DNA from 2 places in the Kineococcus haloalkalitolerans genome. Region 2 is predicted to be linked to the other one. Evidence: predicted binding sites of a transcription regulator. Region 2 holds the regulator's gene; the other holds the start of a gene.

Region 1 (3,603 bases), on a different contig from region 2:
GAACCCGGCGCGCTCCAGGAGCTCGGTGTTGTAGAAGAGCGCGGAGTTGTCGGCGATGTACGGCACGCCGTAGTGGCGTCCCTCGCGGGTGGCCAGTCCCAGCTGGCCGGGGTTCAGCGCGTCGGCGAAGTCCAGCTGCTGCACCAGCGGGGTCAGGTCGGTGAAGGCGTCGCGGTAGATGAACAGCATCGAGTTGATGTCGTCGATGTCCACCACGTCGGGCATGTTTCCGCCGCGGATGGCGGTGGCCAGCTTGGTGACGTACTGGCCGTCGAGGACGGGGGTGACCTCGACCGTGATGCGGTCCTGCGACGCGTTGAACGCGTCGACGGTCTGGCGCACCCCGGTGACCGTCGCCGCCCGGCACCACAGCCGGACGACACCCTCCCCGTCCTGCCCGAAGCCGGCGGCGCCGACGTCGGCCTCGGGCAGGGAGGAGGCGCAGGAGGGCAGCAGCGCGCTCAGCGCCGCCAGCCCTCCCAGTCCCAGGACGTTCCTGCGGTGGAGCTCCATCGCTCTCCTCCTGCGGGACGGGGGTCAGGCCCGCGGCAGCCAGACCCGCAGGGGGCCCAGCTCGCGGTTGGCCCAGGCGTAGTAGGGGACGGCGGTCACCTCGACCGGTTCCGGCAGCGACGCGGGCGCCGGCTCGTCGGAGGCCGGCCGGTACAGCGGCCCGGTGGCCGCCGCGGCGGCGCGGCGCGCGGGGAACGTCAGCGTCGTGACGCCCTCCAGCAGGTCCGCGCGGTGCTCGGCCCGGGCGGTGCGCACCTCGGCGACGTGGACGCGCACGTCGTCGGCGGCGAGGTCCGCGGGCAGGTCCGGCTGCTCGACGCAGTAGACGAGCGGCCCGCGCTCGAGGGCGACGCAGCCGCGGACGGCGTCCACGCGCGGGTCGGCCTCGACGGGGCGGACCTCCAGCGGGAGGACGAGCTCGACGACGTCCCCGGCGCTCCAGGCGCGGCGCACGCGCAGGTAGTCGCCCGGCTCGGCGTCCACCGGCTGCCCGGCCGCGGTGGCGCGGGCACCGGTGGCCCAGGCCGGCACGCGCAGGGCCAGCTCCCACTCCCCCGTCCCGGGCGCTGTCACCTCGACGCGCACGGTCCCGTCCCACGGGTAGTCGGTGGTGACGGCCAGCTCGGCGCCGTCGGCCCCGCGCACCGTCCCGGTGGCGTACTGGTGCAGCTGCACGCCGTCGCCGGACGTCGTCGCCACGTACGCGTCGAGGCTGGACAGGGTCCGCATGATGTTCGGCGGGCAGCAGGCGCAGTCGAACCAGGGGCGGCGGCCGTGGGCGACGCTGCGCTCCTCGTCCGGGTGGGCGCCGTCGCGCAGCTGCAGGGCGTTGACGTAGAAGTACTCCGTGCCCCGCAGCGAGACGCCCGGCAGGAACGCGTTGTAGAGGGTGCGCTCGACCAGGTCGGCGTAGCGGGCCTCGCCCGTGGCCAGCAGCATCCGCCAGCTCCACTGCACGCTGCCGATCGCCGCGCACGTCTCGGCGTAGGCGCGGTCGGGGGTGAGCTCGTGGTGGTCGCCGAACTGCTCCATGTCCCAGCGGGCGCCGATGCCGCCGGTGACGTACGTCTTGGTGGAGACCATGCCCTCCCACTGGCGCACCAGCGCGGCCAGCAGCTCCGCGTCGCCGGTCTCGGCGGCCACGTCGGCGGCACCGGCCGTCAGGTAGACGGCGCGCACCGAGTGCCCCTCGACGGTGGTCTGCTCGCGCACGGGCACCCGGTCGGAGAAGTACGTGGGCTGCTTGCCGTGGCGCTCGATGATGCCGTGGCCGCGGGCGTCGACGAACCAGCGCGCCAGCTCCAGGTACTCGCGGTTCCCCGTCTCCCGGTACAGCTCGACGAGCGCCATCTCGACGACGGGGTGGCCGTCGACGTCCTCCACCTTCCCCGGGCCGAAGGTGGCGACGAGGTGGTCGGCCAGCTTGACCGCGACGTCGAGCAGGCCGGTGTCGCCCGTGCCGCGCACGACGGCGACGGCGGCCTGGAACAGGTGGCCGGCGCAGTAGTGCTCGTGGCTCCAGGGCAGGTCGACGTAGCGCTCGCCGCCCCCGCGGACCTGCTGCACGGAGTCCAGGTAGCCGTCGGCGGCCTGCGCGGCGGCCACGGTGGCGGTGACCTCGCGGATCCAGCCGAGCAGCTCGGCGTCGGCCTCGCGGCCGTGCTCCCAGCCGGCCGCCTCCAGCCACTTGTAGACGTCGGAGTCCATGAAGATCGGGCCGCGGACCTCACCGTCCTCGGTCCCGGCGGCGATGCGCAGGTTGCGCAGGTTCCCGGCGCTCTGGAGCTTCTCGTAGCCGGTGCGCAGCGCCTGACGGCGGTTCGCCGCCTGCCGGGCGGACCAGAACCCGCCCGTGATGCGCGCCGCGCCCGTGGGCACGGGCCGCAGCGCCACGGCGGCGCCGGGGGTGGGGGCGGCGGGGGCGGTGATCGCCGCACCGGCCGTCGGGGTGGTCGTCACGAGCTCTCCCTCGAGTCGTCGGAAACGTACGGAACACGTTTTCTGCGGTGACCGTAGGACCGCGGGCGCGAGCCCGTCAAGACGCCGTCCCGCACTGCTGTCCGGCTATGCTCCTGCTCTTCCGCGGGCGACGAGGGGGTGGACGTGACGGAAAACGTCGTTCCGGCGCGGATCGTGGACGTGGCCGCGCTGGCCGGGGTGTCCGCCGGCACGGCCTCCAAGGCCCTCAACGGCACCGGCCAGCTGCGCGCCGAGACGCGCGAGCGGGTGCGCCGCGCCGCCGAGCAGCTGGGCTTCACGCCCGACGCCGTCGGCCGCGGCCTGTCCTCCGGGCGCACCTACACCGTCGGGCTCATCACCACCGACAGCTTCGGGCGCTTCTCCATCCCCGTCATGCTCGGCGCCGAGAACGCCCTGGGCGCCGGGGAGATGGTCGTCCTGCTGTGCGACAGCCGCGACGACCCGCTGCGCGAGCAGCACTACCTGCGCACGCTCCTGGCCCGCCGCGTCGACGGGATCATCGTCACCGGCCGGCGCACCGAACCGCGCCCGCCGCTCGCCGCCCCCGTGCCCGTCGTCTACGCCTTCACGCCCTCGCAGTCGGACGAGGACTGCTCCCTGGTCGTCGACCAGGCCGGCGGGGCGGCTGCCGCGGTGCGGCACGTCCTGGACCTGGGCCGCACCCGCGTCGCCCACGTCACCGGGCCCGCCGACCACCACGCCGCCCGGGTGCGCGCGAGCGCCGCCGCCGCCGAAGCCGGTGGGGCGCTCGTGGCCCCGCCGCTGCACGGCGACTGGTCCGAGCGCTGGGGGCGGCTGGCCGCCGAGCTGCTGCTGCGCCGCCACCCCGACGTCGACGCGGTCACCTGCGGGAGCGACCAGATCGCCCGCGGGGTGTGCGACGGCCTGCGCGACGCCGGCCGGCGCGTGCCCGACGACGTGGCCGTCACCGGCTTCGACGACTGGGACGTCATCGCCCTGGCCTCGCGCCCACCGCTGACCACCGTCGCCCTCGGCCTGGAGGCGCTCGGCCGCCGCGCCGGCGAGCTGCTGCTGGACGCCGTCGCCGGTCGTCCCACCCGCGGCACGACCACGACGCCGACCCGGCTCGTCGTGCGGGAGTCCACCGTC
Region 2 (3,603 bases):
CCGCGCCTCGCTGACCCTGCTCAAGGACGCCGGCGAGGGCGAGGACGGCGAGCAGCGCGGGGCCCGCCACCTGGCGCGCACCGCCGTGCAGGAGGTCTTCACCACGGCCTCGCGCCTGGCCGACGACGCCGACCACGACGTGGCCTGGGTCAGCGGGGTCGGTGGCGGCCGCGGTCCGGGCGGCGGTGCCCGGCCCGCCCTGCACGTGGCGCCGCTGGGCGTGGCCGGCCTGCTGCGCGAGAAGGTCTTCGCCGAGCGGACCGTCGTCGCCACGTCGGCGACGCTGGCGCTCGGGGGCGCCTTCGACGCCGTCGCGGGCTCCTTCGGGCTGCGCCGGGGCGGCCCGCGGCCCGCCGACGCCGTGCCCTGGACCGGGCTGGACGTCGGCAGCCCCTTCGACTACCCGCGGCAGGGCATCCTCTACGTCGCGCGGCACCTGCCGCCGCCGGGCCGCTCCGGTGCGGACGGCGCCGTCCTCGACGAGATCGCGGCGCTCGTGGAGGCCGCCGGTGGGCGCACCCTGGGGCTGTTCTCCTCCCGCCGCGCCGCGGAGGAGGCCGCCGCGGCGGTGCGTGAGCGCCTCGGCCCGGCCCTGCCGGTCCTGTGCCAGGGCGACGACCGGCTGCCGCGCCTGGTGAGCCGCTTCGCCGACGACCCGGCGACGTCCCTGTTCGGGACGCTGTCGCTGTGGCAGGGCGTCGACGTGCCCGGACCTTCCTGCTCGCTGGTCCTCGTCGACCGCATCCCGTTCCCGCGGCCGGACGACCCGCTGCTGTCCGCCCGGGCGCGGGCCGTGGACGCCGCCGGCGGCAACGGCTTCCTGTCGGTCTCGGTCTCCCACGCCGCCGTGCGCCTGGCGCAGGGCGCCGGGCGGCTGGTGCGCGCCTCCGCCGACCGCGGTGTGGTGGCCGTCCTGGACCCGCGGCTGGCCACCGCCCGCTACGGTTCCTTCCTGCGCGCCAGCCTGCCCCCCTTCTGGGGGACGGCCTCACCGGAGGTCGCGCGGGACGCCCTGCGACGACTGCGCGCACCCGGGTGATCCTCACGACCCCCTGCTGACGGGGGTGCCGCCGGGTGGCATCCTCTCGGCGTGGCCACCGTCGGCTTCCTGCACACCGCGGACGCGCACGTCCGCACCTTCAGCGACCTCCTCGCCGAGCGGGACCGCCGCGTCGAGCCGCGCCACCTGGTCGACTCCGGGCTGCACACCGCGGCCCGCCGGTCCGGCCTGGAGCACGTGCGGCCCTCCGTCGCCGACCGGCTGCGCCGCCTCGTCGCCGAGGGCGCCGACGTCGTCGTCTGCACGTGCTCGACGGTGGGTCCGGTGGCCGAGGAGGTCGGCCTGGAGCTGGAGGTCCCCGTCCTGAGGGTGGACCGCCCGATGGCCGAGGCCGCTGTCGTGGCCGGCCGGCGCATCGCGGTCGTCAGCTCGCTGGCCGAGGCGGCGGCCAGTGCACTGCCCCTGCTGCGCGAGTGCGCCGCGGAGGCCGGGCGGGACGTGGAGCTGGTCCCGGTGGACTGCTCCGGCACCTGGCAGGCCTTCGAGGAGGGCGACCTCATCACCTACGCGACGAGCGTGGCCGAGGCGGTGCGCTGCGCCGTGCGCTCCGCCGAGCCGCCCGTCGACGTCGTCGTCCTGGCCCAGGCCAGCATGGTCGTGGCCGCGCCGCTGCTGCGGGACCTGCACGTGCCCGTGCTGACGACTCCGCGCCTGGCCGTGGAGGCCGCCGTGGAGCGCGTGGTCGGCGCCGCCATCTGATCCCCTGGCCGCGACCGGCCGGGGACGGGGCGTCAGAGCGAGCGCAGGACGGCCGTCACGCGGCCCAGCACGACCGCGTCGTCGGCGTCGATCGGCTCGTACAGGGCGTTGCGCGGCAGCAGCCGGACGTGGCCGTCCTTGCGCTGCAGCACCTTGACCGTCGCCTCGCCGTCGATCATCGCCGCCACCACGTCGCCGTTGTCGGCGGTGGGCTGCTGGCGCACGACGACCCAGTCGCCGTCGCAGATGGCGGCCTCGACCATCGAGTCGCCGACCACGCGGAGCACGAAGTGCTGGCCCGCGCCCACGATCTCCGGGGGCAGGGGGAAGACGTCCTCGACCAGCTGCTCGGCGAGGATCGGCCCACCGGCGGCGATGCGGCCCACCACGGGGACCCAGGTGGGTGCCGGGTGCTCCTCGCCGCCCCCGCTCCAGGGGCCGGTGGTGCCCTCCGCCGGCGGTGGCGCGACCACCTCCAGCGTCCGGGGCCGGCGCGGGTCCTTGCGCAGGTACCCCAGCCGCTCCAGCGTCCGCACCTGGTGGGCGACGCTGCTGGGGCTGGTCAGCCCGACCGCCGTGCCGATCTCGCGCAGGCTCGGCGGGTAGCCGTTGCGGCCCACCGCCTCGCGGATGGCCTCGAGGACCCCGCGCTGGCGGGGGGTCAGCCCGGCGGCGTCCAGCCCCCGGTCGGGCAGGGTGTGCACCGTGGCCGTCGCGTCCTCCGGCACCGGCTGTCCGGCCCGCTCCTCGACCTGGTCGGCCACCTCGGCTCCTCCTGACCCGCGCGCACCGCCGGGGACCCGGCGGCCGCCGCCCCGGCACCGGGCGGCTGCTCGACCGTAGCGCGCGGTCCGTCGCCGATCAAACACCTGTTCGAAGCGTGTCGCCGTCGCTCGCCCCTTGACGGGACCGGTCACCGCGCTCACCCTCCGCGGCATGTGCCGGAACATCCACCAGTTGCACAACGTCGAGCCGCCCGCCACGGGGCAGGAGGCCCGTGCGGCCGCGCTGCAGTACGTGCGCAAGGTCGCCGGGACGACGCGCCCCTCGCGGCGGAACCAGGAGGCGTTCGACCGGGCCGTCGACGCCGTGGCGGCGGCCACGGAGGAGCTGCTGAGCTCGCTCGTGACCACGGCGCCGGCGCGCGACCGGGAGGCCCTCGCCGCGCGGGCCCGCGAGCGCGCCGCGCGCCGCTACGCCTGAACCCGCGGGGGCGGGTCGGGCGCCGGAGCGGGCCCCGTGTCGTACCCGGGTGGCAGCGTGCGCCGCGCACGCCGGGTCGAACACCGTTCGACCGCGGTCTTGCGCACCACCGGTGCCCCGGTGGTACAACTGCCGGGCCGCTTCGAACACCTGTTCGAGCAGGCGCCCGACCGAGATGGAGGCCACCCCCGTGAGCGCCACCGCCCTCGTCCCCGTCCCGACCGTCCCGCGCCGCGCGAGCAGCCCGGCGGTCCCGGGCCGCGGTCGCCCGCCGCGCCCGGGCCGCGGCGCCCGGTCGCGCTCGTCCGCCGTCCTGGTCCTCGTGCCCACGGGCCCCGACTGCCACCGCGCGCCCGTCCCGGCCCCGCGGCGCCCGGCGCCCGCGCCGCGCGCGGTGCGCCGCCCGCTGCGCCTGACCCGGCGCGGCCGGCTGGCCCTGACCACGGCCGCGGCGACGCTGCTGACCTGCACCGCCGTCGCCGCGGTGGGGGCCGCGACGGACGGCGGCCCGGCGCCCGCGCGGGTCCCCCACGCGCCCCTGGTGACCGCCGCTTCCGCGGCGCCGGTCACGGTCACGGTCCTGCCCGGTCAGACGCTGTCGCAGATCGCGGCCCAGTGGGCCCCGGACGCCGACTGGCGCG

Evidence for each region. Region 2 encodes LexA, which represses DNA repair genes until DNA is damaged. Its sites were predicted from a motif close to TCGAACANNTGTTCGA; they were not measured.
Region 1: ACRYMY_RS18880 (glycoside hydrolase family 127 protein) is a predicted target of LexA. The motif match lies at 2,502-2,517, and genes of this name have one in related genera.

What each region holds. Positions count from the first base shown of each region.
Region 1 covers NZ_JBJLSH010000074.1:6,924-10,526, forward strand. Annotated here, with positions in the region: gene ACRYMY_RS18875 (ABC transporter substrate-binding protein) at 1-513, opposite strand, end outside; gene ACRYMY_RS18880 (glycoside hydrolase family 127 protein) at 538-2,472, opposite strand; gene ACRYMY_RS18885 (LacI family DNA-binding transcriptional regulator) at 2,617-3,603, shown strand, end outside.
Region 2 covers NZ_JBJLSH010000017.1:31,506-35,108, forward strand. Annotated here, with positions in the region: gene ACRYMY_RS08695 (ATP-dependent DNA helicase) at 1-1,039, shown strand, start outside; gene ACRYMY_RS08700 (aspartate/glutamate racemase family protein) at 1,091-1,759, shown strand; gene lexA (transcriptional repressor LexA) at 1,792-2,523, opposite strand; gene ACRYMY_RS08710 (DUF2277 domain-containing protein) at 2,696-2,962, shown strand; gene ACRYMY_RS08715 (LysM peptidoglycan-binding domain-containing protein) at 3,153-3,603, shown strand, end outside.